DNA from 2 places in the Rhodoligotrophos defluvii genome. Region 2 is predicted to be linked to the other one. Evidence: riboswitches for the same ligand, from Rfam matches in the RefSeq annotation. Region 2 holds a riboswitch; the other holds the start of a gene.

Region 1 (15,562 bases), on a different contig from region 2:
AACCCGCGAGCATCATCAGCAAAGTCGTTTTGCCGGAGCCCGATGGCCCAAGAAGCGACAGGAACTCGCTCGCGGCGACCTCGAGGGTAACATCGTCAACAGCGAGGACATTGCCGTACGCCCGGGAGACGCCTTGGATCGACACGTCCAAGCCTTGGATCCTGCCGGGCGGCGCTACTGGACTCCGCATCAACAATTGGCTCCCCTTTCTTTATTGCAGGTTCAGTGGCGCGTCCCAGTCTATGCCGGCGCCATTACTGTGAAAACCAATTGTTCCACTTGTCCGTGATCATCTCTTTGTTTTCGACGACCCATGGATGATCCCCGACCTCCAGCATCTTGCGCCAGTTCGATTCTGTTGTCGGCAGCAACGATCGTTCTTTTTCGCTGAGCAGATCGAGGGTTTTCTCATTTGGCGACGTAACGCCGAAATTGAGCTGCTGCATAAGGGCGAGATGGGCGTCCGGTCGCCCCAGGAAGAAGTTCAGGAACGACATGGCAGCATCCTCGTTCGGCGCGCCGCGCACAACCGACCACGATGCGGTGCCCCTCATGCCTTGGTTATACTCGACCGCCACGGGCACGCCTTCCAGCTGCAAGGGCACGGTTCGCGTCAGCCAGCCCAGCGCCATCTCGCCTTCTTTATTGCGGAGTGCCTGCTGCAGCTGGTCGCCCGTGCGCCACCACACGCTCACATGCGGCCTGATCTCGTCGAGCTTTCGGAAGGCCCGATCGAAATCGAACGGAAACAGCTTCTCGGGCGGAACGCCGTCTGCAAGCAGTGCCGCGGCAATCACTTCAAACGGCTGCCCTGTATTCGACAGCATCCGGCTTCCAGGGAACTTCGCCGTATCGAAGAACTCGGCCCAATTCGACGGGCCCCGGCCTTCGGGAAACGCATCCGTTCGATACGCTATGGACGAGCCGCCGATCCCGCGCAGCACGCCGTAGTCGGAACAGGCCCCAGGCACACCCTGCGAAGCCGCGTTCGGGATTTTCCCGCAATCGAGCTTGACGAGCAGGTTCTTGTTTATGAGGGCATCGGCGCCGATTGTCTGAATGACGTCCCATTCGACTTGGCCGGCGGACGCCATGGCTTTCAAGCGAGCCCATTGCTCGGTGTTGCTCGCAGCCACCGAGCGAATGCGAATTCCCGTCGCTTTGGTAAACGGGTCATAGAAGTGCTTGCGCAATGCCTCTTCCATTGCCCCGCCTGACGTGACTATGGTCAAATCCTCAGCCTTCGCCCGCCCGAACGGGCAGGCCGCAACAGCTAGGGCAAAAGCACTCGCCAGAATGACGGCACGCTTCATTGTCATTGTGATACCTCCCTCCGCATTGAATATATCCCCGTGTTGTTGGCCGACCGTGGTCGAGCTTTGGTTCGGCGGCACCGGGTGATTGCTGATCGGCACCTTAGTCTCTCGCATCAAACCTCGCTTGTTCCGCCGTCAAGCTGATTTGACTAGGCGTTCGCGAGACTTGGGGGCGCAGGCATCTCCCGGATCAGCACCACTCGCCACCGCGCATGACCGGAACGGAGCTGCCATCGCTCCTGATGCCGTCCACATCCACCTTGTCGGAGCCGATCATCCAATCGACATGGATCTTGCTCATGTTCCCGCCGCGCTTGGCCAGATCCTGGCGGCTCGCAGCCGCGGCATCGTGAAAACAACGAGAATAGCACTGGCCGAGGGCGATATGGCTCGCGGCGTTCTCATCGAACAGCGTCTTGTGGAAGAGAATCTTGCTCTGCGAGATCGGCGATGAATGCGGCACGAGCGCGACCTCTCCAAGCCTGCGAGCGCCCTCGTCGGCATCGAGAAGCCTGGCAAAGACGGCATGGCCTTCACGCGCGTCGGCGGCCACGATCTGGCCGCGTTCGAAAGTCACCGCGATGTCGCTGATGAGGGTCCCGTTGTAGTTCAACGGCATGGTCGACCGGACGATGCCGTCCACCCGGTTAGCGTGGGGTGCGGTGAAAACCTCCTCGGTCGGGATGTTGCCCATGAACGGAATGCCGTTGCGCGCCAGGAAGGCGCCGCCGACCCACCGATGCCCCTCCGCAAGCCCCACCCTGAGGTCGGTCCCGGGCCCGGTGAAATGGAGGGCGCTGAAGTCCTGCGCGTCGAGCCAGGTGCATCGGTCCCGTAGCTTCCCGTTCTCTACGGTCCAGGCGTCAATCGGATCGGGCCGGTCAACCCGGCTTGCCGCGAAGATCGCCTCCGCGAGCTTTGCCACTGCGTCGTGCTCGGGCAGATCGGGGAATATGGATTTGGCCCAGCGCGTGCTGGGATAGGAGATGATGGTGTAGTTCATTTCGCCGCCGGTGACCCTGTCGAGCGCCGGCTTGTAGGCGATTGAATTGGCCTCGTTTGCTCGGGCGACCTTCAGCGGGTCTTCGTTCACCAGCAGCAATGGATCGTCGCAGTAGATCGACAGGCGCGCCGCGTTGTCGCCATAGGCTTTCGCCATCCCGGCATAGAGCCATTCCGGCGCTCCATCGAACGCGACATCGGTTCCGAATCTAAAGCGGGCGAGCGTTAGTTCCTCGTCCGAAAGCACCGGCTGAACATACCTTGCGCCAGCGGCGTAGGCTTGCTCGACCAGACGCTTCACCAAAGGTAGGGCGCTGAGCGGTGATGTGACGATGAGATCCTGGCCGGGCCGGAGCTGCACGCCGATCCGGATCGCCACGTCGGCGAGCCGGTCCAACTTGACCGGATCAACGGCGGGATGTGCTGAATAGGGGTCCAAGGGAAGGCTCCTCTGATCGGTTGGGCACGCTGCCTCGCCGCCCGCTGACGGCCGGACGACTGCACTCGAGTCTACGGTAAACCGCCGACATGTGGTCAACTTGTTGCTTCGTCAGCCAGATTTGCCTTGGCGTTCAGCCGCGGCGGTGCGGCTGAGCTGCAGGCGCAGCGCGTTTGACTATTCTCGGGGGCGGCGACAAGATGCGGGATAACGCACATGGGCCGGCGGTCAAGCACCGGCTGGCGGAGGTTGAAATGCAAGCTGCGCCACTGGACTATGCCAACTATCTCGACCCGAGCACCTTCAGCGCGCGCTTCGGACAGAATTTCGAAGCGGACACGGCGCTCTATGACAACCCGCTCGGCATACGCATCAAGTGGAGGGATGCGAGCCATAGCGGCGTTCAGGAAATGGTGCAGTTGGCGGATGGCGCATTCCTGCTCACGAGCGTGGCGCAGCAGGGCAGCGCATACCATCGCCAGCGATCGGCGAAAGGCAGCGACTGGATTCATATCCAGTTTCGGGTGCAGGGCGGTGGCTACGACGAATTGCTCGGCGGCGAGGTGCTCGACATTCCCGAGCGCACCTGTATCGTCTCGCGCTACCCTGAGGACTCGGTCATCGGCCACTTCATGAAGAATGCCGACTCCGCGCGCATGGCCTGCCTCCTCATGCGGCCCAGCGCGCTCACCAGCTTGCTCGAGATATGGACGTCTCAAGTCGAGCCCGGACTGCAGTGGCTTGCCGATCCGGGCCAGCTCCAAGCGCAAAATCGGCAACTCCAATTGAGCCCGGCCATGTGCTTCGCGGTCGATGAAGTGATCAACTGCTCCATAGATGGCCCAGTCCGCCGGGCCTTCATGCGTGGGAAATCCCTCGAGTTGCTCTCCATGGTGCTTCATCAGCTTTCCCGGCCACATGATGGTCCGGGACGACCGCAGGCCCGCCTCTCGCCGGGGGACATGAAGCGCGTCGAGATGGCGCGAAAGATCATGGAAGACGATCTCGATTCAAGCATTCCCCTCGCCGATCTTGCCCGCCGCGTGGGTCTCAACAGAACCAAGCTCGCTTTGGCCTTCAAGCAGGTATACGGCACATCCGTGCAGGCGTGCTGGCGCGACTTGAAGCTCGACCATGCGCGGGAGCTTCTCGTCTGCAACGGCTTGTCGGTCACCGAGGTCGCCTTCCGCGTCGGCTATTCGGAAGTGTCCTCGTTCACCCGCGCCTATTTCCGCAAGTTCGGTGTTCTGCCTAAGGAATGCAGGCGGCACTGAACCCTGATCTATTGATGGTTGAACCAGACCAGATGCTGACGCTGGTAGGCCATCAGGCCGGGCATGCCGCCCCTGATCCCTATACCCGATAATCCGTAGGCCTCACTCGTATATGCGGCACCAGGGCCTGGACCGAACGGCGGATTGGCGTTCACCACCACCGCGCCCGCACGAATGCCCTTGCCGAGCGAGAAGCCTGTCGCGAGGCTCGCCGTCCATACATAGGCCGACAGGCCGTAATCAGTGCTGTTGGCAAGCCGAATGGCGTGATCGACATCCGTGAAGCTCATCACGGAGAGCACGGGCCCGAAGATCTCTTCTCTGGCGATCCGACTGTCGCTGCTCACCTTACGGAATACAGTGGGCTCCAAGTAATAGCCGCCCGTTGCCTCCTGGAGCCGCTTGCCTCCATAGATCAGCTCGGCTCCTTCCCTGTTTCCCGAATCGATATAGGAAAGCACGCGGTTCAGTTGCCGCTCGCTGACCAGTGGACCAAGATCGGTCGCGTTATCGAGAGGATCGCCAACCACCAGGTCGCGCAGCTTCTGGACCACCGCCTCCACAAACGCCGCCTCGATCGACCGCTGCACGAGCAGGCGCGAGCCGGCGCTGCACCATTGACCTTGGTTTACGGTGATCCCGGTTGCCACCGCGGCCGCCGCTGCATCCAGATCCACACCATCGTCGAACACGATCTGGGGCGATTTTCCGCCGCATTCGGCGATGACCGGCTTCATGTTCGACTGGCCGGAATACTGAAGCATCAGCTTGCCGACATCGCTCGATCCCATGAAAACGACCATGTCGACATCGCCATGCAGCGCGAGGCCCTTGCCCGTGGTCTGGCCGGCCCCGGGAACAACGTTCACGGCGCCGGGCGGAATCCCGGCCTCGCAGGCAAGGTCGGCCAGCATCAGCGCGGCCTGCGACGACAGTTCCGACGGCTTCAGCACGATCGAGTTTCCCGCCGCCAGGGCCGGAGCGATCTTCATCGCCGCGTTGTAAGTCGGAAAATTCCAGGGCGTGATCGCCGCGACGACCCCGCGCGGCACGCCCTTCCTGATCACCGTGGAATGGCGGTCGCTGGAGAGAACATCGCCCTTGGCCTTGTCGATGGTCTCTGCGTAGAAGCGCACGAGGCTGCTGGCTTTCATCGCGTTGAACGCCTTGAGGCGCAAGGGCTTTCCCATCTCGACGGCATCGAGCTGATCCAGCGTTTCGGCATTTCTCTCGACCAGATCGGCCCATTTGTGCAGGAGCTTCTTTCGGCCTTCAGGCTCCATTCCCCACCAAGCCCCCGATTCGAAAATGCGCCGCGCGGACTGCACAGCGGCATTGACGTCAGCCTCGCTTCCAATGGGCAGATCGAAAAGCTGCCGTCCGTTCGCCGGATTGATGACCGCTAAAACCTGGTCCGAGGTGGATGGAACTGGCCGGCCGTCGATGCGCAGCGCAACGTCGGGAAGCTTTTGAATAGCCATTGTCGATCCTCTCTCGCTTTGCAGACAGCCATGTTAGGCAGAGAGGTGCGCGACAACTTGCCCGCTCGTCAGTGACTTTTGATCTTCCGTTCTGGGCCGAGCCCGAAGAACAGGCCGAGATCGACGCCTCGGCAGGGACCCCGTTTTGAGTGCGGCCAGCGGGTGAACACTGGCCGCACAGATTTCACTTCTTCTTGGAGGCCGAGGCGGCCTTTGCACTTTTTGACATCGCTTTCGGCTTCGATGTCTTGTCTGAGGCTTTCTTGCTCGTCTTCTCGTGCTTAGTTTCCTTCGACATGCAGCATGTCTCCCATTTCCAAAGGAGTGAGCGATCTATTGTACAATCGGGATAGTCAACGAGAAGTAACACTGGCAGGGCGGTGGAAGATTTGCGAGACCCTCCCGCGCGCATGGGTGCATCTGCTCCGATCCTCTCGCCGTCGCTGCCTCGAACAGGACAGCGGCTTAGCCTCGGCTGCGCGAGTCCGCCAACCAACGAGTTGCCCGTTGACACGACTCATGAACGTCCGCATTGTTGCCGCGACGGCGCCTCATAGAGGCTTAATAGGGAACGCGGTGCGGGATGGATATCCCAACGCCGCGACTGCCCCCGCAACTGTAAGCGGCGAGTTTTCCGCCATAGGCCACTGGGACCAACGGGTCCTGGGAAGGCGGCGGACGACAGCGACCCGCAAGTCAGGAGACCTGCCGTCAGCCGTGGTCACACGCGATCACATCGGGCGGGGTGTCTCGATGGGACTGTCCTCTCTTCCATTCGGGCAGAGGACACCTCGATCGCGGTGACGTGCCACAAGGCCGAGCGCCGCCCGAGGGTTCATGTTCGTTCTGATTGTCCGCAAGGATTTCGCGCCGGAATCCGGCCCTTCCGCTCCCGTTCCCACGACGAAGCAGTCCATCCTGGTGGCGGCCCTTGCGCTGGCCGTCGGCCTCGAGGCTGCGGCGGCGCAGGATGCCGATCTCGACGATGGCGGCAATCTCGACCTGCCGGAGATCTCGGTGACCGCGAACTTGGTCGAGACGCCGCTTTCCCAGGTGGGCAGCGCCGTCACGGTCATCACCGGGGAAGAGCTGCGCGAACAGCAGATCAAATTCGTATCGGAAGCTCTGCGCCAAGTGCCTGGCCTGGCCGTCAGCCGCACGGGGCCGCTCGGCCAGCTCACGCAGGTGCGCATCAGGGGTTCCGAAGGCAACCAGACCAAGGTCTTCATCGATGGCATCCCCGTCAACGACCCGGCCGCCGGCTCGGAGTTCGATTTCGCCCATCTGCTCGCGGACGATATCGAGCGCATAGAGGTGCTGCGCGGGCCGCAAAGCGCGCTGTACGGCTCGGATGCCGTCGGCGGTGTGATCAACGTCGTCACCCGTCGCGGCGAAGGCCGGACCCGCGCCGCTGCACGCGTCGAGGGCGGCTCGTTCGGCACGCTTAACGGCAATGCGTCGGTGAGCGGCGGAACCGACCGCTACAACTTCATCGCCAGCGCCAGCGGCTTTCAGACCGAGGGCATTTCCGTCGCGAGCACGCGCCTCGGCAACAAGGAGAAGGACGGCTACGGCAACGGCACGGTATTCGCCAAGGCCGGCTACAATCTCACCGACACCTTCGACCTCTCGGCCGTGGTGCGCTACACGACAAGTCGCAGCGACCTCGACGCCGAGACGTTCTATCCCCAGTATGGCCACACCGGCCCCGTAGACGCATTGCAGGATGTGAAGGGGGAGCAATTCTTCACCCGCGCCCAGGCGCGTCTCCTGCTGCTCGACGGCCACTGGGAGCAGATCGCGGGCTTCGCCTACACCGATCAGGACCGCACCTATCGCGACCTCGATCCGCGCATGGTCACCAGCACCTATGACGGCGAGCGCGCCCGCTTCGACTACCAATCGACTTTCTTCTTCGACACGCCGCAGTTCCTGGATGCAAGCCACGCCGCGACCTTTGCCGTCGAGCATGACGAGGACAAGGCGATCTCGAAAAACGTGTGGTCCAGCTTCGAGAAGTCGATCGGCACGACCGGCTTTGTCGGGCAATACCAGGTGAGCCTTTTCGAGGATCTGTCGCTCACCGGAAGCATCCGCCGCGACGACAACGAGCTGTTCAAGGACTCGACCACCTATCGTGCGACCGCCGCCTACTTCCTGAAGGAGAGCGGCACCAAGCTCCGCGGCTCCTACGGCACGGGCGTCAAGAACCCCACCCTGTTCGAGCTCTACGGCTACACCAACAATTACAGGGGCAATCCGAACCTGAAGCCGGAACGCGGCGAGGGCTGGGATATCGGCATCGATCAGCAGATCTTCGGCGGGGGCATTCTCGACATCACCTATTTCAGCCAGCGCATCACCGATCTCATCACCGGCGCCGGCCAGACCTCCATCAATTTACCTGGCAGCTCGAAGATCGATGGCGTCGAGCTTGGACTGAGCGTCAGCCCTATCACCAATCTCACCCTGCGTGCGTCCTACACCTACATGAACGGAGAAGACGCCGATGGCCGGACGCTGGTGCGGCGGCCGAAGAACTTGGCCAGCATCGACGTGAGTTACATTTTGCTGGACGACAGAGCCCAGCTCAATCTCAGCGTAGACTATGTCAGCAAGCAGAAGGATTGGGTCTACAGCGCCGATTACAACGAACGCTATATAGTCGACCTCAACGCCTATACGCTGGTCAACCTCGCAGCCTCCTATCAGATCAACGACGGCCTGCAACTCTATGGCCGCCTGGAAAACATCCTCGACGAGAAGTATTACGAAGTCTGGGGCTACGGCACCTTGGGTTTCGGCGGCTATGCCGGCGTGAGGCTGACCTTCTGATGGCAAGCCACGCGCGAAACCTGCTCATCGCCCTGCTGCTCGCCTGGTCGGCTTCGGGCAGCCTGGCCGCACCGCAGCGTATCGTCTCCTTGAACCTGTGTGCCGACGAGCTGGTGCTCCGGCTCGCGGATCCCGCACAGATCGCGTCGGTGACATGGCTGTCGCAGGATCCCGCCAACGCCAATCTGGCCGCGCTGGCCTCACGCTATCCGGCCAATCGCGGCTTGAGCGAGGAAGTGATCGCCCTCGCGCCAGACCTGGTCATTGCCGGCCGCTATACGACGCGCGCCACCGTCGACCAGTTGAAGCGGGTTGTCATCGAGGTGCTCGAGCTTGATGTTCCCGCAAGCTTCGAGCAAACGGAGCAGCAGATCCTCGAGCTTGGCGACACGCTCGGCCACCTCCCGCGGGCGGAGGCCCTCATTGCCCGAATGCGTGCTCGTCTTGCGTCGCTGGACACCGCGCGGCAACACAGGCCGACCGCGATCGTCTATCAGCCGAACGGCTTCACGGCGGGCAAAGGCTCTCTCATCGATACGCTGCTCGCGCGCGCCGGCTTCCGTAACCTCGCAGCGGAAAACGGTCTTGACAATTACGGCGCCGTTCCCCTCGAGCTGCTGGTTGCATTCCGGCCCGACGTCTTGATCCTGAACGCTGAGCCGACGGCCCCAGCGCTTGCCTATGAAGTGCTCCGGCACCCGGTGCTGAAGGCGCTGCCCCACACTCAAGTCGTTAGCGTCCCGCCACGGCTGTGGACGTGCGCCGGACCCGAGATGGTGGAAGCGGTCGCGCTTCTCGCGCGGGCCGCGGAGCAGATCGCGGCGAGGGCAACGCCATGACGGTTTTCCTCCGGGCGTTAGGCGACGAGATCGCCTATCCCTTGCTCGTCAGCAGCCTTATCGCAGCTTCCTTCGCTGCGTCCATCGCCTCGCTCTCGATCGGCTATGCGCCTTTCAACCTGGCCAGCGCCATGGTCGACTGGATGGCCGGCCGGGAAAGCCTCGCCGCGCTCGTGCTCATCGAGCTGAGAGTGCCTCGTGCTCTGCTCGGCCTGCTCGTGGGGTATACTCTGGGGCTCGCCGGCGCGGTCATGCAGGGCTTCCTGCGCAACCCGCTGGCCGAGCCTGGTATCATCGGCGTTTCGGGTGCCGCGGCGCTCGGTGCGGTCGTCATCTTCTATTCCGGCCTGGCACATTTGACATCGCTGCTCCTGCCGCTGGGCGGCGTCGCCGGGGCGGCCATCGCCGGGGTGATCCTGTTCGGCCTTGCCGGCCGCGGAGCAGGCACGACCACGCTGATCCTGGCCGGCATCGCCATCAACAGCCTGGCGGGCGCGCTGATCTCCCTCGCGCTCAACCTGTCCGCGACCCCTTATGCCGCAATTGAAATCATGTTCTGGCTGATGGGCTCGCTGGCCGATCGCAGTCTCGACCACATCGCGCTCGTACTGCCCCCCATGGTAACCGGCTGGGCACTGCTTCTCTGGACAGGCCGTGCGCTCGACGCGTTGAGCCTGGGCGAGCTGACCGCATCGAGCCTCGGCTTCAAGCTGGAGAGGGTCCGCGGCGCGGTTGTCGGCGGGACAGCGCTCTGCGTCGGCAGCGCCGTCGCGGTGAGCGGTGCCGTCGGCTTTGTCGGTCTTGTCGTGCCGCATCTGATCCGCCCGTTCGTCGGTCATCGGCCGGGCCGGCTGCTGATGGCCAGCGGCTTCGCCGGCGCGGTGCTGACGACATCGGCGGACATTGCGGTCAGGCTCATTGCCACCCAGCCGGAGCTGAAGCTCGGGGTGGTCACGGCCATTGTCGGCGCACCCTTCCTGTTCGCGCTCCTTTACCGCCTCAGGAGCGAGCGGCCATGAAGATCGAGGCCAAGGCTGTCGGCGTCCGGCTTGGCAGCCGCCAAATACTGAGCGACGTCGACCTGGCCGTCTCGCCTGGAGAGATGATCGGGCTGGTGGGGCCCAATGGTGCAGGCAAGTCTACCCTGCTGGCGGTGTTGGCCGGCCTGTGCGCACCCGATAGCGGCCGGGTGATCTTCGACGGATGCGACGCCAATAGCATCGGCCCCCGCCAGCTGGCCCGACGCTTGAGCTTTCTCGCTCAATCCGCGTCGATCGAGTGGCGGCTCAATGTGGAGCAGGTGGTCGCCCTGGGGCGCCTCCCCCACCGCGGCTTGTGGGGACCGCAGGATCCAGCCTCCGACGCGCGGGCGATCGCCGCTGCCATGCGCATGACGGAGGTTGAGACCCTCGCCAAGCGCCCGCTCAACGCTCTGTCGGGCGGAGAGCGCATGCGGGTGCTGCTTGCCCGCGCATTGGCAGTGGAAGGCGAGGTCCTGCTGGCGGACGAGCCCATCGCAGGGCTCGACCCCTACCACCAGCTTCGGGCCATGGAGCTGCTGGCCGCGGCGGCATCTGCCGGCACGGCCGTGGTGGTTGTGCTGCATGAGCTGACCCTGGCGGCGAGATTTTGCCGACGGCTGGTGCTCATGAGCCAGGGCCGGCTTGTCGCCGACGGCACGCCCGAAGCGGTGCTCAGCCCGGGGTTGCTGGAGGCCGTCTATTCCGTCTTGCCGCTGGTCGGAACGCAGGATGGCGAACGCTTCATCCTGCCCTGGCGGCGAAACCCATCCATGCACGGAGATTCCGCATGAGCAACGAGACCCTGCAGTTCATTCGCCGGATGATTGCCGACCAGAAGGCCGGCTGGAGTCTCGGCACTTTCGGCGCCATCGCCGAATTCACGCGCGACGAAGGGGAGGCAGTCGCGTTCGGACAGGACGGCTTGTCGGCCGCAACCTCGCGAGGCGCCATCAGGATCGCCCATGATGCGGATATTCGGATATTCGCCTACGAGGCCCCCGCCAAGGATCCCGCAAGCTGGCACCAGGCGGTGGCGCTCTGCTTGCCCAAGGCAAACAGCTTGATGAGCCATCGGCGCGTGGTCACGGAGCTCGGGCCGGACGAAGAGGCCGTTCGTGAGATGGATAGGGGCGCAATTCTGTTCGATATCGGCCTGGGCACGCCGACCGTGGATGTGTGCGTGCGCTCTATGGATCCGGCGGTGATAGCCCGGCTGCGGGAGGCGGTGGGAACGTCCATTTTCGACCCGGACAATACGTTGATGCGCGACATGCCTGCGCTTTCGCCGCACCGGGTGTTCGCAACCAGGCTCGGCCGCGCGGAAATCATGCAGCCAGTCCCGGCTGCCCATGAGAAAAGCCCGGAAGGACCGCACACCCACGTTCTACCGCAACTCCTCAGCCAAGGCCGCACCCACAGCGCCAATGAACCGATCCCGTTTGGATGGGTGCCCTGCGCCTATATCTACCCGCAGCATCCGCTCAAGGATCCGCTCGGGCGGGATATCCCTTTCGACCCGGCAGCCTTGGAGGCGTTCCGCGACGTCCTGAGTGACTACGGTGACCCCGAGCTTGCGGCTCTCAAAACCGAGATCGAGGAGCTTGTCTGGAGCGGCGCAAGCCCCGAAGCGCTGCCGAAACTGACGAAGCGGTCACACCGGGCGACCTTGCGCGTGACCTTGCGACAATTGAAATGCCAAGCGGAAGGGGACACCGGAGCTCTCGACCTTTGGAGAGAGTATTTCTAGTTAGAGGCCATTAAACCTGGCACGCAATCGCGCCGAAGCAAATTTGCCGTTCGGCCACGAGCTGGCCAAGGGCGGGGGTCATTCGCACCGTCCCGCGCGATCAAGCCCGCCTCCAGTGAGCGGCGAACCGAACGGCCAATGCAATGGCGGTGAGCGTCGGGTTGGCCTGGCCGGAGGTGGGCAGCACCGCCGAGCCGATCGCGTAGAGATTTGCACAATCGAAACATTTGAGGTCAGCATCGACGATGGCCTCGCGGCGATTGGCGCCCATGCGCGCCGTGCCGATCTGGTGCGTGCCATGTGCTGCCAGGGCGAGGATCGCATCGACCGTTTCCTCCCGCGGCTGCCGGTATGTCAGCGAGCCGAAGCCGGTGCGGCCAAGCCAGCGGCCAAGCTCGTCATGGGCCCGGGCCAGGGCTTCCGCGTTGTCGCGGCTGAAACGCAGATCGATGCGCAGGCGCGGCAGGCCGAGCCGGTCCGTTTCATATCCCAGTTCCACCCGGCTTTCGGCCTGGGGGAAGTGCTCGGCGTGGTAGGAAAGGCCGTAGCGGCGGGCGGAATTGCGGATGAAGAATCCCGGCAGCCGCATCGGGCTCGCATAGCGGCGGTAGAGGAAGGAGGGGACGAACACGGCGGCCGCGGGCAAGCCGCGCACTACGTTCAGAAGGTGCGGCCAGCGGTCGAGATCATCGGGCACGTGGCGCTTGCGGATGGCCTCCGCCACCAGCCGGCGGCCGAGCGGGCCGACGGACAGGGCCAGCATGACGGCGGACAGGACGGCGCTGCCGTGGCGGGGATCGGCGCTGGGCGGTACCACCGGCCAGAACGAGACATTGGGCAGCTGCGCCGATCGCTGCAAGCCGTCGGATGGAACGAAACGCCGGCGCGCATAGGAGCCGTGGCCGTCGAGGTAGAAGTCATAGGCCTGGTCGAGCGCGTCCGTCGCGAACTGGATGTCGGCCACCTCGCCGATCACGTGACCCATATAGTAGCGGCCGAGCGGGCCATCCCGCCCGCCGAAGCGCTCGGGCTGCTGCCGCTGGGCGGCCAGCAGCAGCCGGGTGGTTTCGAGCCCGCCGCAGGCCAAGGCGACTGCCGAGACGGGAATATCGTGCCGGCTGCCGTCGAGCCTGCTCACGGTCAGCGCGGTGATGCGGTCATCGCTCCCGAAGACGAAGCCGGTCACGGTCGCGTTGAGGCGCACATCGATGAGCGGATTTCCGGCGAGCGCGCGCATATGGGTGAGCTGAAACGCCGGCTTGTTGCTGAACCGCTCCAGCCGCGTGTAGTCGAACGCATCATCCTGCGAGGCCACACCCGGGATCGGATCTCGGAAGACAGGGGCGCCGCACTGCGCATAGCCGCAAGCGGCCGCGTAATGGGGCGCCAGGTCTTCGAGCGTGATCGGCCAGCGGACATCACCCGCCCAGGGCCGACGCTCGAAATCGATTGCATCAAAGGGCTGGCAGCGCCCGGCCCACAGGTTCGACGTGCCACCGAAGCGGCGCGCGACGGCGATGCGCATGTCGTCGTGCCGGGATGGCTCGGCAATCTCCGCCGCCGACAGCTCGGTGGTGCTCGTGTCAGGCTGTTGGCCGCCGGATTCGAGCAGAAGCACGCTCCGGCCAAGCCGGGCCATTTCCAGGGCCAGTGTGATGCCGACTGGGCCCGAGCCGACGATGCACAGGTCGTGGCGTGCTTCGTCGAGGCCCTCCAGGTGATCGAGGATCATGCGGGCACGAGGCCGGGCGCCGGTGTGGCGGTGAGTGATTTGGCGAGATCGAGCGCCTGGCGAGAGGCAGGTCGTGAGGCCCGCGCGATGTTGAACCGGCGGTGCCGCTCGGAAAACATTGAGGTGAGCACGACCCCTTGCGGGTTGGCGGCCAAGGCGCGGTCCAGGAGCAGGGCGCCGGCGGCGTCCGGCAAAGGCCCGGCATAGCCGGCCTCCGCCAGCTGACGCTGTGCCTGCGGGTCTTGCGCCAGCCGCTGAACCAGCCGCTCCAGCGCGCCGTCCACCCCGAACACCGAATGGGTCACGGTGGCGATGGGACGTCTCGCGGCTCGGGCTATCTGAGGCACCGCGTCGATGTCGAGACCATCGGCACATTGGGCGAAGCTGAAGGGGCCGGGTTGCGCCGCACCTGCGAGACAGGCCCGCAAGCTCCCCGCAACCGAGACGTGACGCGCCTTGCCGGCACGCACCACCTCTTCCAGCGCCCGCAGCACGTCCTCGCGCGTGACATCGGCCGGGTCGGGATCGTGCAGGGCAAAGACGTCCACGTAATCGGTGCCGAGGCGGGTGAGCGACTGATCGAGCGACGCCTTGATCGTGCTGCCATCCAACGGCACCTTGCGATAGCGCGTGGCCGGCAGCGCGCGAAAGCCACGCCGCAGCGCCTTGAGCTTGCCGGCCACAGGGCGGGCCGCGGCATAGACCATTTTCATGAGCTGATTGCGCTCGGGATGGGTCAGGCCCACTTTGGTACAGACCTGAACCTGCTGGCGACGCTCTCTGAGGAAGGCGCCGACCGCCAGTTCCGCCTCTCCCGCGCCGTAGGGAGGCGCCACGTCATACCAGGTCACGCCAGCATCAAACGCTGCTTCGAGGCTTCGCAGCCCCTGCGCGCGCGATATGCGCGAGCCCAGGGAAGCGCAGCCGAAGCCGATGACCGAGGTTTCGATCTCCGTGCCGGGAAGTTTTACTTGCCTCACCATTAACGCTGCCCTCGTTCTTCGGCCGTGCCGGGACGTGTTGCTTCGTTCCATTTTGAACCAGGGAACCCTTTCCGGTCCCAAGTTCGTCCTTGCTGACGCGACGGTGCCAGGGATACCGTGCCGGCCAGCAAGCATCGAGCATGTGGGTAGCGAACGGCGTGCCAAGCGGAGGAAGCGACAGGGCAGTTTGGCTGATAGCAGCCTTGCTTCTCATCCCGTTGCTGCCGGGCACCGTCTGGGCGAACCCGACCTGCAAGCTCGCATTGCCGCCGAGCCAGCCGCTGAAAGTTGAAGGGTTTTACGCCGACAGCCAGGGGAGCGTGGTGGATGGCTCAAAGCGCGCAGCCAGGGATAAGGCGGTGGCCCCCTATGAAGCTTTCGTCCGCCTGCAGCAGCAGCGCGCGGATGCCTATCTCGTCCGTGGCGACGAGGCGGCCGGCCGCTGCGCGCTCGACAATTTGGCGCTGTGGGCCGAACGCCGTGCGCTGACCGGCCGCTGGTCCTCGCGCCAGGCCAATTACGAGCGGAACTGGTATCTCGGGGCCCTGGCCCTCGCCTATCTGAAGGTCATGGCGCTGGCCGATCCGTCGGAACGTGCTCGCATCGCGCGCTGGCTCGAGGAGATGGCCGCACCAATCCCAGATTTCCTCGCGCGGGACGACGTGCCGGAGAACAACCTGGCCTATTGGGCCGGTCTTGCGATGGCGGCCACGGCGCTGGCGACGGGCGACGGGCGACTGCGGAAACAGGCGGATGGGATCCTGGCGCAAGGCCTTGCCGCCATAGCGCCGGATGGGACCCTTCCTCTGGAAATGGAACGCGGCGGGAAGGCTCTCGACTATCATTGCTTCGCCGCAGCACCGCTTGCCGCCATGGCCTTCATGGCGAAGGC
Region 2 (15,562 bases):
CCAGCGGCTCGTCCGTGCCGGCGCTGAGCACGCTGGCATAATGGAACTCATGGCCACGCAGGGATGCGCCTTGCGGCCCCAGAGGCGATGGCTTGAGCAGCCGGGCGCTGCGATAGCCCAGATGCAGCTTGCGCTTGGCGTAGCTGGTGGAGTGGCCGAGCAGGCCGACCATCGGGTGGGCTGTCCCGTCCGCATCCACCAATACTTCGCCCAGCACCATGTAGCCGCCGCATTCCCCGTGCACCGGCCGGGTTTCGGCAAAGCGCCGCAGGCCAGCCTTGAACCGCTCGGCGGTGGCGAGCCTGCCCGCGTGCAGCTCGGGATAGCCGCCCGGCAGCCAGCAGGCGTCGCAATCATCCGGCGGTGGCTCGTTGGCGAGCGGCGAGAACGGCACCAGCTCGGCGCCTGCTGCGCGCCAGCCCTCCACCACATGGGCATAGAGGAAGCTGAAGGCCGTATCCCGCGCCAGCGCAACGCGCTGACCGGGGGGCGGCAGCGGTATGATGCTGGAAGCAGGCACCGCCTGCGGCCTGGTCACCGCCGATGCTGCGGCGAGGATGCCATCGAGGTCGAAATGCTTCTCGGCCACCCCGGCAAGCGTGTCGAGATAGCCGGAGACGTCCCCGTGCTCCTCGATCTGCACCAGGCCCAAATGTCGCTCCGGCACCGTCAGGGCCGCATCACGGGGGAGGGCGCCGAGCAAGGGCAGCCCCACATCCTCGATGGCGCTCCTGATCATGCGGAGATGGCGCTCGCTGCCCACCCGGTTGGCGATGATACCGCCGACGCGGACGTCCGGCTGATGGGCGGCAAAGCCGCGGGCGATGGCGGCGGCGGAATGCGCCTGGCCGGTCACGTCGAGCACGAGCAGCACCGGCAGTCCATAGCGGGCGGCGATATCGGCCGGGGCGCCGCGGCGCCCCACCGGCCCTTCGATGCGGTCGAACAGGCCCATGGCCGCCTCGACCACCAGGAGGTCGCCCTCCCGCGCCGCCCAATAGGCGAGCTGGTCGAGCAAGGGCTCAGGCATGGCCCAGCTGTCCAGGTTGCAGGTGGGCTGCCCGGTGGCGGCGCTATGAAAGGCCGGGTCGATATAATCGGGGCCGGTTTTGGCAGAGCGCACCACGAGGCCGCGCCGCCTGAAGGCCGCAATCAGCGCGAGCGTGATCGTGGTCTTGCCCGAGCCGGAACGGGGCGCTGCCACCATCAGCCCGCGCGCCAGGGACTTGGCCGCCATCAAACCGCCTCGCGCGCCGCCTGCAGCGCGAGCAGCCGCAGCTCTTCGCGCAGGCGCACGATCTCGCCGATCACCACCAGGGCCGGCGGCCCGAAGGCTTGCCGTTCGAGATCCTTTGCCACCCGGTCGAGCGTCGAGACCATGATGCGCTCATCCGGCAGGGTGGCGTTTTCGATGACCGCTGCCGGCGTGTCCGCATCCATGCCGCCGGCGACGAGCGCCGCCGCGATGTCCGGCAGGGTGCGCACCGCCATGTAGAGCACCAGCGGCAGCTTCAGCCGGCCGAGCGCTGCCCAGTCGAGCCGAGTGTGGTCATCGGCGCTGTGGCCGGTGGCCAGGATCACCGCCTGGTTGACCCCGCGCATGGTGGCCGGGATCGAGGCCATGGCAAGGCCACCGAGACCCGAGGTGATGCCGGGAAACACCCGGAACGGCACGCCCGCTTCCGCCAGTACCAGCGCTTCCTCGCCGCCGCGCCCGAACACGAACGGGTCTCCGCCCTTGAGCCGCAGCACGCGCCGGTTCTGCCGGGCCAGCGTGATCAGCATCTCGCCGATCTCGTCCTGGGCGATGGAAGGCTTGCCGCCGCGCTTGCCAGCAAAGATGATCTCGGCCTCTGGGTGGGCGAAATCCAGCACCCGCGGGTCCACCAGCGCGTCATGCACGATGACGTCCGCCTGGCGCAGAGCCGAGACCACGTAAAGCGTGAGATGGCCGGGGTCGCCCGGCCCGGCGCCGCACAGCCACACGGTTCCCGGCGGGAAAGCCGGCAGGCTTGCTGGCGAGATATCGAGGCTCCGGCCGATCATCCCTGGTGGCTCCGGTTGCGGAAACGGCGCTGATAGGCGGCGTCATAGAGCGCGCTGTCGCGAAAGTCATCACAATCGAGCACTCGGCCCACCAGGATCAGCGCCGTGCGCTCGGGCTTCTGCCCGCCGATCACGTCGAGGATGGTGCCGAGCGTGCCGCGAAAAATCTGCTCGTCGGGCCAGCTCGCCCGATAGACGACCGCCACCGGACAGTCCGTCCCATAATGCGGGATCAGGTCCTCCACCAGCGCATCGAGCAGATGGATGGAGAGATGGAGGGCCAGGGTCGCGCCGGTCGCGGCGAAGCTTGCGAGCCGCTCTCGCGCCGGCATGGCCGAGGCGCGGCCCGGTGTGCGTGTCAACACCAGGGACTGCGCCACCTCCGGCAGGGTCAGCTCCACCTTCAGCGCAGCCGCGGCCGCTGCAAAGGCCGGCACGCCGGGGGTGACCGTGTAGGGAATGGCCAACGCGTCGAGCCGGCGGATCTGCTCGCCCATGGCACTCCACACCGAGAGGTCGCCGGAATGGAGCCGCGCCACGTCCTCGCCGGCAATATGGGCGCGCACCATCTCGTCCATGATCTCGTCGAGGCTCATCGGCGCCGTATCGACGATGCGGGCGCCGGGCGGGCAATGCTTGAGGATCTCGCGATGCACGAGCGAGCCCGCATAGAGGCACACCGGCGAGGCGGCGATCAGATCGCGCGCCCTTAACGTGATGAGGTCGGGGGCTCCCGGGCCCGCGCCGATGAAATGGACGGTCATATGCCTTCGCTCGCGCTTGGTGAGGCGACCTCCGCCGATCGGGCCAGGGCGCAGGTCGCCGCACCGCCGGCTATACGCGGCAGAATGAGCTCGGCGCCAGGGCCTGCAGCGCTCAAAGCGACCGCTTCGGCGATGGAAGCGAAGCCAGTCTCTGCAAGGGCGCGTGCTGAGCGCGTCGGGCACAGCGGCTGCACCGAGGCCAGCGCCGCATCGTCGATCAGCAGGAGCGGCAGGGCTAACGCCTTGGCGGCAGCGGCAAGCCCAGGCGCGTCGCGGCGGAAGGCCGGCGCGGCGAGGGCATCGATGCGGCCTTCTGCGCAAGCCAGCCGTGCCTGTTCGATCAGCACGAGAAGGTCGGCCGGGGGGCAATCGGGCTTAAGGCCAAGGCCGGCAATGATCATGGCTTCACCACCCGCCACTGGGTCACGGTCATGGCCGGGCGGAAGCCGTGCAGGCTGCCGATACGGTCCAGCCGCGCGACTGAGAACCGCGTAAGGTCGCCGCCGAGCCGGCGAAAGGCCTCGATGAGGATCGCCTCGGTCTCCAGCGTCACCCCATTGGCCACCAGCCGGCCGCCCGGCTTGAGCCTTGCCCAGGCCTGATCCAGCACCCCGTCCTGCATGCCGCCGCCGATGAACACCGCATCGGGCTCAGGCAGGTCAGCGAGCGCTTGCGGCGCACGCCCGCGCACGATGCGCACCTGGCTGCTCACCCCCAGCGCCGCCGCATTGCCGGCCGCATTGCCTGCGCGCGTCGCGTCCTCCTCCATGGCAATGGCGCGATTGGCTGGGTGGGCCAGGCACCATTCGATGGAGATCGAGCCCGAGCCGCAGCCGATGTCCCAGAGCAGCGCGCCGACGCGTGGCGCCAGGCTGGACAAGGTCACCGCGCGGATCTCGCGCTTGGTGAGCTGCCCGTCGTGCACGAACAGCGCATCGGCAAGCCCTGGCCCGAGCGGGATGATCGTCGCGCCCGGACCGGCGGCAACCTCGATGCCCAGCAGGTTCAGCCGAGCCACGCCGCTGAGATCGAAGCCGGCGGCCTCTGCCCGCCGCACCCGCTCGTTGGCCCCGCCCAGCCGCTCCAGCACATGGATGGCGCTCGGCCCGAAGCCGCGGCCCGAAAGATACTGCGCCACTGCGGCGGGCGTGTGCTCATCCGCCGACAGGGCCAGGATGCGGCGGCCGGGATGGAGGAGCGGCGCGAGGCTCTCGATCGGCCTGCCGCACAGGGAGATGATGTGAGCCTCTTCATATGGCCAGCTCAGGCGCGCAGCCGCCAGCGACATCGAGGATACCGCGGGGATGACAAGCATTTCCCCGGCCGGGATCGCTCGCGTCAGCAGATTGCCGATGCCATAGAAGAACGGATCACCCGAGGCCACGACCGCAACGGGCTGCCCGCGTGCCGCGAGAATCATCGGCAGCGTGTCGCCGATCGGAGAGCGCCAGCTAAGCCTCTCGCCGCGCCCCAAGCCTTCCACCATGGCAAGGTGCCTGGCCCCACCCACCACCAGCGTGGCGCCCTCGATCAGCGCTTGCGCCGCGCTCGACAGGCCCGCCCGCCCGTCCTCGCCGATGCCGATGACGCTGAGCCAGGCGGTCATCGCCTCGAACTCGCCAGGAAAGGGCTTGGCAGGCGGCCGGTCCTGTGGAACAGCAGAACGCCATGAAGGTTCTGATCCTCGGCGGCACCAGCGAAGCGGCGGCCCTCGCCCGGCTGCTGGCGGGCGAGCACCGGCTCGATGCCCTCTTGTCGCTGGCAGGCGCAACCAAGGCCCCGGCCGCCCAGCCACTGCCGACCCGCATAGGCGGTTTCGGCGGCAGCGCCGGCCTCGCCCGGTTCTTGAGGGAAGAGCGATTTGCGCTGGTGGTCGATGCCACCCACCCCTTTGCCACCACCATGTCGGCCAATGCCCGCGCCGCCTGCAACCAAACCGGGGTGCCGCTGATCGCCATCCGCCGCCTCGCCTGGACGCCGCAGCCGGGCGATGCCTGGCAACAGGTGGCGAACCTCGAAGCCGCGATTGCCGCTCTGGGGGAGGCGCCCAGGCGCGTCTTCCTCACCACCGGCCGCAAGGAGGTGGCGATCGCCCGCCACGCGCCGCAGCATCACTATCTCATCCGCAGCGTCGACCCACCGCCGCCCGAAACCTTGCCGCCGCGCGCCACCGTGCTGCTGTCCCGCGGTCCCTTCGAAGTGGATGCGGAGCGCGCCTTGCTGCGCGAGCACCAAATCGAGGTGGTCGTCACCAAGAACGCCGGTGGCGAGGCCACCAGGGCGAAGCTCGACGCCGCCCGCGCCCTCGGGCTGCCGGTGATCATGGTGGAACGGCCGCCCAAGCCGCGAGCGGATGTGGAGGTTGCATCCGCCGCCGAAGCCTATGCCTGGCTTGCCGCTCATGTGACGGGTTCCCTGACCGAGCGGGGAGTGTAGACCCAGGGCGCATCGCCCTCCCGCGGGATCAGCCGTGTGGCGCTGGAGCCGATCATCACGAGCGTACGCATGTCGCAGCGCGCGGGCTCTGCGTCCTGCAAGCGGACGATATCGATCCGCTGCTCGGGCCGGCTGATGGCCGTGGCGAAGATCACGGGTGTTTCCGGCGCCTGGATCGCTCGAAGCCGCTCGAAGGCCTCCCCCAGCTGGTGCGGCCGCGCCTGTGAGCGGGCATTGTAGAGCGCGATGACGAAATCGGCGCGGGCGGCCACTTCGAGCCGTGCCAGGACCACAGGCCACGGCTTGAGGTTGTCGGAGAGGGAGATCGCACAGAAATCGTGGCCAAGCGGCGCGCCAATGGCCGCAGCCGCGGCGAACATGGCGGAAATGCCCGGCACCACCTCGATGTCGAGCCGGCGCCAGGCGGCGGGACCTTGCTCGATCGCTTCGAACACCGCCGCCGCCATGGCGAACACGCCCGCGTCCCCCGATGACACCACCGCCACCCTGCGGCCGCTCTCGGCCAGCACGAGAGCATGGCGGGCGCGGTCGAGTTCCTCCCGGTTGTCGGTCCGATGCCGCTCCTGGCCGGGCCTTTCCGGCACCCGGTCCACATAGGGGCCGTAGCCCACGATGTCGGTGGCCGTCTGCAGCCGGTTGCCCGCCTGTGCGGTGAGCAGTTCGGGCGCGCCCGGTCCAAGCCCGACAATGGTAAGGCTTCCGCTCATCGGACCCGCTGCCGCCCCGGCACCAGCACGATGCTGAAATAGTCCACGCTCTCATCATGAACGGCAGCGAGCGGCTGGACGCGCTCATGGGCCATGGTGCCGCCTTCCACCAGGATCGCGCGGTCAATGAGTCCGGTCTCCGCAAGCGCACGCCTTATGGTGCCGAGATGGCGCCCCACCTTCATGAACACTGCCGCATCCGCGTTTCTGAGCCGTGCGACCATGGCCTCCTGCGGCAGGGTGCCGGGCAGCACCAGCAGCACGTCGTCCCCATGGGCGATTGGCGCGCCGGCACGGGTCCAGCAGCCGCTCATGCCCGTCACCCCCGGCACAACCTCGCTGGCATAACGCCCATGCAGCCGGTCGAAGACATACATGAACGAGCCGTAGAAGAACGGGTCGCCTTCGCACAGCACCGCCACATCCCAGCCCTGGTCCAAGCAGGCGGCGAGCTCCATGGCGCATCGGTCGTAGAATGCCTCCATTTCCTCGTGATAGCGCGGATCGCGCACATCCATATCCGCCGTGAACGGGTAGTCGAAGCGCAGCTCGCGGGTCGCGGGATTGAGGTGGCCTTCGGCGATCATCCGGGCCTGACCGGGGCGGCCGCGCTTGGCGAAGAACGCGGTCACCGGTGCCGAGCCCAGCAGCCGCTTGGCTTTGAGCGTGACCAGCTCCGGGTCGCCCGGCCCCAAGCCAATGCCATAGAGCGTTGCCACCAACCTACTCCACCTCGCTGGCGATGGCGTTCACCGCGGCCACCGCCATGGCGCTGCCGCCCTTGCGGCCGCGCACGACCACCGACGGGATGCGGCCATGGGCAAGCAGCAGCTCCTTGGATTCCGCCGCGCCCACGAAGCCCACCGGCATGCCGATGATGGCCGCGGGGCAGGGCGCCCCCTCGTCGATCAGCTCCAAGAGCCGGAATAGCGCCGTGGGTGCGTTGCCGATCGCCACCACCGCGCCATCCAGCCAGTCGACCCACAGGTCGAGCGCGGCGGCGGAGCGCGTATTGCCGATGGCGCGGGCCCGCTCGACAATATCAGGCGCATCGAGGGTACAGACCACTTCGTTCTCCGCGGGCAGCCGGGAGCGGGTGATGCCATGCGCCACCATCTGGGAATCGCACAGGATGGGCCTGCCGTCGAGCAGCGCTTCCCGCGCCGCCTGATAGAAGCCAGGCGTGAACACGACGTCCCGGGCAATGTCCACCATGCCGCAGGCATGGATGACGCGCACCACCACCCGGGCCTCGTCCTCGCTGAAGCCCGAGAGGTCCGCCTCGGCCCTTATGGTGGCGAAGGACTGTCGGTAGATCTCCGCTCCGTCGCGGATATAGTCATACATGTCGCGGCGCATGGGCCCGTTTCTCACGCAAATGGTTGATGATCTCGTCCAGGGTCAGCCCGGTGAGGAGCGGCTCGTCTCCGGCGCTGCCATGCTCAACGAGCGCATAGCGCGCTTGCGAGCCGCCGACCAGGGTGAAATCGGCGGGCCCGCGGCGGGCACAGCCTTTGCGGCAGCCGGACAGGTGCACATCGAGGTCCGCCGCCGCGCCGCTGCGCGCAAGACGCTCTCCATCACGCCGGGTCGGCACCGTTGCCGAGCGGCAATAGGGCTGGCCGGGACAGGCGGCAATGTTGAGGCGGGCGTCCTCGCTGCTGGTGATCAGGCCGGCGGCTGCGGCCCAGTTCAGGAGATCGGCAGCACTTTCATCGGACAGGCCGGACAGAACGAAGGCGCGCCAGGGCGTCGCATGAAGCGCCTTGGCACCGGCAGCCCCGGCGCGATAAACCATCTCTTGCAGCAGACGCGCATCGATCTGGCCGAAGGGCAGGCCGAGGCTGATCCAGCCGGGCCCACGGAAAGGGCGCTCCGCCGCCGGGGCAGGGGAGGTCAGATGCTCCGCCTCGAGCCCTGCACGGCGGAACACCTCCGCCGCCCCGATTTGGTCCACCAGATTGCGCATGCGACGCGGTGGTGACGATTGTCCGGAGGCCAGCGCCAGGAACGCATGGGCAAGGCCGATGGCGACATCAGGTGCATCGGCTGGGTTGGTCCTGGCGGCCAAGTCGCAACCGGCGAGGCGAACGGCAATTCCGCCTCCGTGGCCGCGCAGCAGGATATCCGCTTCAATGCCGGCCAGCGGCAGCGCACCGCCACCGTCAACCACAAAGCCGAACTTGGCCGGCAGGCGCTTGAGGTCCAGCGCGGCCGCAAGCGGCGCGGCCGCAAGCCGGCCCTCGATCGCGCGGGCCAGCGCATGCGCATCGAACGTGGCCGTGGGATCCCGCGACCCAAGCGGACTGGCGAGCACGTTGCGGGTCTGCTCCAGGGCAGGGTCGTCAGCCGCAAGGCCGGCGGCCTGGATCTCAGCGGCGAACCGGGCTACCGTCGCCTCGTCGAGCCCGCGCATCTGCAGATTGGCCCGGTTGGTCAGCTCGATGATGCCATTGCCGTAAAGCTGCGCCGCCTCGGCCAGCCGCCTCGCCTGGTCGAGCGAAAGGGTCGCGGCGCTCGGTTTCACCCGCACCAGCAGCCCGTCGCCGGAGGCCATGGGCCGCAGCACGGTCGGGCACCAGCCTTTCACCTCTGCAGCAAGGCTCATGGCCGAAGCTCCTCGTGTTCCGCAAGCAGGGTGGCAACCGCATTGCGCCGCGGCCGCCACAGGTCGCGGCGGACGGCTTCGGCGAAGCGCGCCGCCATGGCCGCCCGCGCCTGCGGGTTCTCCCGGCGCAAGAATGCATCAACCGGCTCGCACCCAAGCGTCGCGTCGAAGATCAGCTCGAACTGCCGGTCGAAACGGCTGCCCAAGGTCGCGGCAAAGCCGAACAGGCCGTCGAGCCCGCGGGCGATCTCGGCCGCGCCGCGATAGCCGTGCCGCATCATGCCCTCGATCCAGCGCGGATTGGCCGCCCGGCCGCGCACGATGCGCCGTACCTCCTCCGCAACGGTCCGCAGCTTCGGCGCATTCGGGTCGGCCGTGTCCGCGTGGTAGAGCTGGGGCTCGCGGCCAAGGCTCTCCGCGGCGGCGGCAAACCCGCCCTCGTGCCCGGCGAAATCCAGGCTGTCCAGGAGGTCGATCTCGCGATGGTCCTGGAGATGCACCAAGGCCTGCGCTGCCTCGAGCCGCGCGGTGAAGCCGGAAAGGTCCGCCTCGCCCGCGAAGCTCAGCCCATAGGCATGGGCGGACGCCTCCAGGTAGGCGCCGCCGAGCGCTGCGCGATCCTCCCAGGCGCCGCGCTCGATGAGCGTGCTCACCCCCGCCCCATAGGCGCCGGGTGCATTGCCATAGACCCGCACCAGCGCCCTGAGCCGCGCTTCACCCTTAAGGCCCCGCGCCGCATCGGCATAGGGGTTGAACCCATCCGCCTCGTCCGCCCGATCGGCAAGCGTCCGCACCGCCTGGTCGAAAAGGGCGATCTGCTGCCCGAAAGCATCACGGAACAGGCCGGAAATCCGCAACGTAACGTCAACGCGCGGATGATCGAGGCGAGCCTCCGGCACGACCTCGATGCCGCTCACCCGGTTGGAGCCGGAATCCCATAAGGGCCGCACGCCCATCAGCACCAGGGCCAGAGCCAGATCCTCGCCGCCGGTGCGGATGGTGGTCGAGCCCCACAGGTCGAGCACCACGCTGCACAGCCACTCCCCGGTTTCCTGCATGTGCCGGCGGATGAGTTCGCGCGCCGTCTTCTCCGCCAGCACGAGGGCCGAGCGGGTGGGGATGGCGCGCGGGTCCACGGTGAACAGGTTGCGCCCGGTGGGCAGCACGTCGACACGGCCGCGGCTTGGCGCGCCCGCCGGCCCCGGCGCGACGAAGCGGCCGTCAAGTGCGGCAAGCAAGGCCTGCCGCTCGGCTTCGGCGCAGGCATCGAGCCGCCGGACAATCGCGTCAGGCGCAAGGCCCGGCGCGGAGGCGGCAATGGCTGAAGCAAGCGCATCGCGCCGCGCTTCCTCGGGCGCTCGGCCGAACACATGCAGCCCATCGCGGATCTGCAGGTCCTTCACATCGCAGAGATAGGCATCGAGCCGGGCCAGGGCCTCGTCCTCGTCGGCCGCGGCCGACGCGCCGCTTTCCTCCAGAAGGCCGAGATCGGCGGCCCGCTCCAGGATGTCGCGCTTGAGCAGGGCCATGCGCCGCCGGTCAAGACCATCGGCAGCGGCATATTCGTCGATGAGCTTTTCGAGCTCCGCGGCAGCCCCATGGCTGCCCGCGCTCTGCAACGGAGGTGTCAGGTGACCGATGGTGACCGCGCCAAGCCGCCGCTTGGCGGCCGCCGCTTCGCCCGGATTGTTGACGATGAAAGGATAGACCACCGGCAGCCCGCCCAGCAGTGCCGTCGGAGCGCAGTGCCGGGACAGGGCCACCGCCTTGCCCGGCAGCCATTCCAGCGTGCCATGGGTGCCGAGATGCACCATCGCATGCACCCGCTCGACCTCCCTGAGCCAGAGATAGAAGGCCACATAGGCATGGCGCGGCGGCAGGTCCGGGTCGTGATACTGGGCCTTGCGGTCGAGCCCCTGGCCCCGGTCGGGCTGGATGGCAATGGTGATGCGGCCCACCGCATGGACGGCGAAATGGAACGCACCGTCGCCATAGGCTGGGTCCTGCTCGGGCGCGCCCCAGGCGGCCTCGATGCGCTCGCGCAACGCTGCGGGAAGGGTTGCGAACAAACGACGGTAATCCGCGCCACTGAGCACCGGCCGCGCCTCGCCTTGGCGCAGGGCCGCACAGACCACTTCCGCATCCGCGCCAGCCTCATAGCCGGCATCTGAAAGCAGCCGCAGGATTTCCGCCGTGCTGGCCAGGGCATCGAGCCCGACCGCGTGGGCGACCTGGCCCTGCGCGCCGGGATAGTCCGACAGCACCACAGCGATGCGTCGCTCAGGCCAGGGCGTCCGCCTAAGGCGCACCCAGCCCTTGGCCCGCGCCACCGCCAGCGCGACGCCATCCCTATCCGGCTCATGGACCGTCCGCGTGATATCGACGCCCGCCCCGACCGGCTGGTCCGCCTTGAACGATATGGCTGTGGTCAAAAGCCGGCCATCGAGCTCCGGCAGCACCACATGCATGGCAAGATCGGCCTCCGACAGGCCGCGGCTGGACGAAGCCCAGGCGGCGCGGGCGGCGCCGGACAGCACCAGCTGCAGCACCGGCACATCAGCCATATCGAGGGGCGAGACCCCATCCTCGTCCCGCCGGGCCGAGAAAGCGGTGAGGTTGAGGATCACATCCGGCCGTAGTCGCGACAGTTCGTCAGCGATGAAAGCGGCGCTCGCCGGATCCTTGAGGCTCGTCACATAAAGTGCATGGGGCGCGATGCCGGCCTCAACCAGCGCGGCCGCCAGCGCGTGCACCGGCGCCACATCATCGGCCAGCACATAGGCGCGATAGAGGATGATTGCCGCCTTGGCCGCCTCCGGAGGCAGCGGGCAGGGGCCCAGATCGAGGACGCCCGCCGCCGGCAACGGTGTGGCGGACGGTCCATCGTCAGCGCCAATCCCGGCGAGATGGGCGGCCAAGCGCAGGGCCGCCGCCATGTTGTCCGGCCCGCCATGGCGGAAATAGTCGCGCAGCCGGTCCAGCGCCTCCGGCGACACGGTGGACATGGCCTCCAGCCTGTCGTCGACTCGATTGTCGCCGTCGAGCAGGGCAAGGGCGATGGAGCGCTCGCGGCAGAGGCTGCTCAACTCCTGCGCGCCGTAGCGCCAGTAGTCGAGCCCGCCCAGCAGCCGCACGATGATCACCCGCGCATGCCTGAGCGTCTTGTCGAGATAGAGATCCACCGACATGGGGTGGCGCAGGCGGCCGAGATTGGCCATGCGCAGGCCGGGAAGACCCTGGGCCCCGCGGACATAGGCGGCCGCCACCGCCCCGAGATCGGAATCGGAAAACGACAGAAAGGCCATGTCCGCCGGCGCATGGTCGAGGTCGACCGCGGCATCGGCCTCATCCAGGGAATGCGTCTCGCGGACCAGAAGATGCATGGGCCAATCGGACGGCAGCCGCCGTCATCCCTCCCTGATCATCGCCGCGATGGCGTCCTTGTCGAAGCCGCTCTGGCCGATCACCACGATCTTGCCGCCACGCGCCTCGTTCGGCGACCACGGCCGGTCATAATGGTGGCTGAAGCGGCTGCCCACCCCCTGCACCAACAGCCGCATGGGCTTGGCCCTGACGCCCACAAAGCCTTTTATGCGCAGGATGTCATGGGCTTCCGCCGCCGCCTTCAACCGGCGCAGCAGGGCATAGGGGTCGTCGATCTCGTCGATGGCAACCACGAAACTGTCGAAGTCGTCATGCTCGTGTTCGCCATCCACGGCGTCATGATGGGACGGCCGCGCCGCGAGGTCATTCTCCGCCGCTGCGCCAAGCCCCAGCAGCACGGCCGGATCGATCTGGCCCTGCCGTGCCGGGATCACCTTGACCGCGCGGGAAATGCTCCCGGCAATCTCCTGCCTGAGCGCTTCCACCTTGTTGTGATCGAGCAGGTCGGCCTTGTTGAGCACGATGAGGTCGGCCGCATTCAGCTGGTCCTCATAGACCTCTTCCAACGGATTGTCGTGGTCGAGGCTGTCATCTGCCCGCCGCTGCGCGTCTACCGCATCCGGGTTGTCCGCAAAACGCCCCTCGGCCACCGCCGGCCCGTCCACCACCGCGATCACCCCGTCCACCGTCACCCGCGAGCGGATGGACGGCCAGTCGAACGCCTTGAGCAGCGGCTTGGGCAGGGCGAGGCCCGAGGTCTCGATGATGATGTGATGGGGCGGCTCGGGCCGGTCGAGCAGGGCTTCCATGGCGGGCAGGAACTCGTCCGCCACCGTGCAGCATAGGCAGCCATTGGCGAGTTCCACGATGTTCTCCTCGGGGCAGGAGGTGATCCCGCAGCCCCGAACGATCTCGCCGTCCACCCCTTCCGTGCCGAACTCGTTGACGATCAGCGCGAGGCGCTTGCCGCCCGCATTCTCCAGCACATGGCGCACCAGGGTGGTCTTGCCCGCGCCGAGAAAGCCGGTGATCACCGTGGCTGGCACCTTCGCGCTCGCAACACTCATTCGATTGTCTCCATGGCTGGCAGAATCTGGTCGGGAGAGGGCGTGCGGCCGCCGATGGCATCGCTGAGCGACGCCGGCCGGCGGGAGCGGAACACCCCGCCGGTGGGCGAGGCCGCATAGGCCTGGCAATAGGCGAGAATATCGGCGCCGATGCTGGGGCAAAGCCGGCGCAGGAGATAGGTCCATTTGCCCGGCTGCGAAATGGCCGCGGAGCAGCCTTCGTCGCAATTGGCCAGGCACACCACCGGCACGAGCTCCACCGGCGCTTCGGTACCCTTGTCCGCGAGCATATCGCGCAGGGTGTCATAGAGCGCGCGACCCGTGGCGCGGTCGGCAGGCCCCGGATTCTCGCCGGCCATGCGGCAGGTGATGCAGACATGCAGCTTCGGTCGGCCGGTCTCGCTCAAGCGTTGCCTCGCACCTCCCGCGCATAAGCGGGCGATATGGGTGCGGCTTGCGGAATGATGACCCCGAGAGATCCCGGCATGGGCTAAGCCAAACGAGCGGCTTCGGCCTCATGTCGTCCGTCAACCGGCGCACCCCGCCCGGCAGCCCGGATCATGTTCGACGGCAGGTCTCCTGGCTCGCGCCTCCATCGCCCGGAACCCCTTCCCAGCTCTTAAGGCCAGTGGGACAGCGCCCGGTCTCGACGCTTACAGTTGCGGGGGCAGCTTCGGCTTTGAGGCCCGTTGGGGCATCGCACCGAATTCCCTTTTCATCTTCCACGGTGGAAGAACCGTCCGCATTTAGCTATGACCTCTGAGGAATCCTGTCAATCACATCGGGCATCAGGCCTTTGGAGACAGCACTTCCCAAGCTCACCCTGGTCCTCGGCGGCGCCCGCTCCGGCAAGAGCCGCCATGCGGAGCAGCTGGTGACGAGCACGCCCCCGCCCTGGGCCTATGTGGCAACCGCCCGGGCCTATGATGACGAGATGCGCGCACGCATCGCGCAGCATCGCCAGCGCCGTGCCTCTGGGTGGCAGACCATCGAGGCGCCGGTCGATCTCGGCGGCGCGATCCGTCAGCTGCTATCAGAGCAGCCGGTGCTGATCGACTGCCTCACCCTGTGGCTCACCAATCTCATGCTCGGCGAGCATGACCGCCAGGCCGCCTTGCGCGACCTCGAAGCCGCGCTCGATGCCCGCAGCGGCCCGGTGGTAATGGTGTCGAACGAAGTGGGGCTCGGCATCGTGCCGGAGAATGCCCTGGCGCGGTCGTTCCGCGACGCGCAGGGCCGGCTCAACCAGCATATGGCGGGGAGGGCGGATGCGGTCCTGTTCATGGTGGCCGGCCTGCCCCTCAAGGTGAAATGAGCAAGCCATGACCACGATCACGCCCGAAGAAGAAGCGCGCCACCGCGCCAAGATGGCCAAGCGCAAGGCGGTTCAGGATGCGGAGGTCGCTGCCAAGACCCTGGAGAAGGGGCTGCTGATCGTCCATACCGGGCCGGGCAAGGGCAAGTCGACCGCCGCCTTCGGCCTTGCCCTGCGCATGATCGGCAATGGCGGCAAGGTGGGGGTGGTCCAGTTCATCAAGGGCGCCTGGTCCACCGGCGAGCGCGCCGTGCTGGAGCGCTTCGGCGACCTGGTCGAGTGGTACAGCATGGGCGAAGGCTTCACCTGGGAGACGCAGGACAAGGCCCGCGACATTGCCGCCGCGCAGGCGGCCTGGGGCAAGGCGCGCGCGCTGATGGCCGATCCGAACCTGCGGCTGCTGATTCTCGACGAACTCAACATCGCCCTGCGCTACGAGTACCTGCCGCTGGACGAGGTGGTGGAGGCGCTCAAAGGACGGCGTTCAGACCTGCACGTGGTGGTCACCGGCCGCAACGCCAAGCCAGCCCTGATCGAGGCGGCCGACCTGGTCACCGAGATGGGCCAGGTGAAGCACCATTTCGCCGCCGGGGTGAAGGCCCAGGCCGGCATCGAGTTCTGATCGGGCGGGGCTCATTCCCATGACCGCGCGGGCCATCATGTTCCAGGGCACCGGCTCGAACGTGGGCAAGTCGCTCATGGTGGCCGGCCTTGCCCGCGCCCTGGTGCGGCGTGGGCTCAAAGTGGCCCCGTTCAAGCCGCAGAACATGTCCAATAATGCGGCGGTCACGGCCGATGGCGGCGAGATCGGCCGCGCCCAGGCGCTGCAGGCGCGCGCAGCACGCATGCGGCTATCGGTCCATATGAACCCGGTGCTGCTCAAGCCGCAGAGCGAGACGGGTGCCCAGATCATCGTTCAGGGCCGCATCTGGGGCCAGGCTGGCGCCCGCGAATTTCAGACGGTCAAGCAGCAGCTCATGGGTGCCGTGCTCGACAGCTTCGCCACACTAGGAGCAGAGGCCGATATCGTGCTCGTGGAAGGGGCGGGGAGTGCATCCGAGATCAACCTGCGTGCAAACGACATCGCCAATATGGGCTTTGCCCGCGCCGCCAATGTGCCGGTGGTGCTGGTGGGCGACATCGACCGCGGCGGGGTGATTGCCAGCCTGGTCGGCACCAAGGCGGTGCTCGATCCGAATGATGCCGGCACGATC

Evidence for each region. A riboswitch is a leader RNA that binds a small molecule or an ion and turns the genes downstream of it on or off. The one in region 2 is predicted to bind cobalamin.
Region 1: it holds a riboswitch for cobalamin, as region 2 does, so the genes downstream of both, E4P09_RS03200 (TonB-dependent receptor plug domain-containing protein) here and E4P09_RS19530 (DUF1636 domain-containing protein) in region 2, are expected to answer to the same signal.

What each region holds. Positions count from the first base shown of each region.
Region 1 is NZ_SZZM01000001.1:658,695-674,256, forward strand. Features, by position in the region: gene E4P09_RS03175 (ABC transporter ATP-binding protein) at 1-145, opposite strand, end outside; gene E4P09_RS03180 (ABC transporter substrate-binding protein) at 255-1,319, opposite strand; gene E4P09_RS03185 (aminopeptidase) at 1,507-2,757, opposite strand; gene E4P09_RS03190 (helix-turn-helix domain-containing protein) at 2,958-4,031, shown strand; gene E4P09_RS03195 (aldehyde dehydrogenase family protein) at 4,040-5,512, opposite strand; cobalamin riboswitch at 6,040-6,239, shown strand; gene E4P09_RS03200 (TonB-dependent receptor plug domain-containing protein) at 6,350-8,347, shown strand; gene E4P09_RS03205 (ABC transporter substrate-binding protein) at 8,347-9,186, shown strand; gene E4P09_RS03210 (FecCD family ABC transporter permease) at 9,183-10,205, shown strand; gene E4P09_RS03215 (ABC transporter ATP-binding protein) at 10,202-10,999, shown strand; gene E4P09_RS03220 (DUF6925 family protein) at 10,996-11,955, shown strand; gene E4P09_RS03225 (GMC oxidoreductase) at 12,056-13,687, opposite strand; gene E4P09_RS03230 (aldo/keto reductase) at 13,684-14,670, opposite strand; gene E4P09_RS03235 (alginate lyase family protein) at 14,874-15,562, shown strand, end outside.
Region 2 is NZ_SZZM01000005.1:85,586-101,147, forward strand. Features, by position in the region: gene E4P09_RS19470 (cobyrinic acid a,c-diamide synthase CobB) at 1-1,237, opposite strand, end outside; gene cobA (uroporphyrinogen-III C-methyltransferase) at 1,237-2,046, opposite strand; gene cobM (precorrin-4 C(11)-methyltransferase) at 2,043-2,810, opposite strand; gene E4P09_RS19485 (cobalamin biosynthesis protein) at 2,807-3,211, opposite strand; gene cbiE (precorrin-6y C5,15-methyltransferase (decarboxylating) subunit CbiE) at 3,208-4,416, opposite strand; gene E4P09_RS19495 (cobalt-precorrin-6A reductase) at 4,479-5,246, shown strand; gene cobJ (precorrin-3B C(17)-methyltransferase) at 5,210-5,974, opposite strand; gene E4P09_RS19505 (precorrin-2 C(20)-methyltransferase) at 5,971-6,696, opposite strand; gene E4P09_RS19510 (precorrin-8X methylmutase) at 6,698-7,333, opposite strand; gene cobG (precorrin-3B synthase) at 7,314-8,582, opposite strand; gene cobN (cobaltochelatase subunit CobN) at 8,579-11,965, opposite strand; gene cobW (cobalamin biosynthesis protein CobW) at 11,990-13,033, opposite strand; gene E4P09_RS19530 (DUF1636 domain-containing protein) at 13,030-13,440, opposite strand; cobalamin riboswitch at 13,586-13,789, opposite strand; gene cobU (bifunctional adenosylcobinamide kinase/adenosylcobinamide-phosphate guanylyltransferase) at 13,830-14,348, shown strand; gene cobO (cob(I)yrinic acid a,c-diamide adenosyltransferase) at 14,356-14,970, shown strand; gene E4P09_RS19545 (cobyric acid synthase) at 14,990-15,562, shown strand, end outside.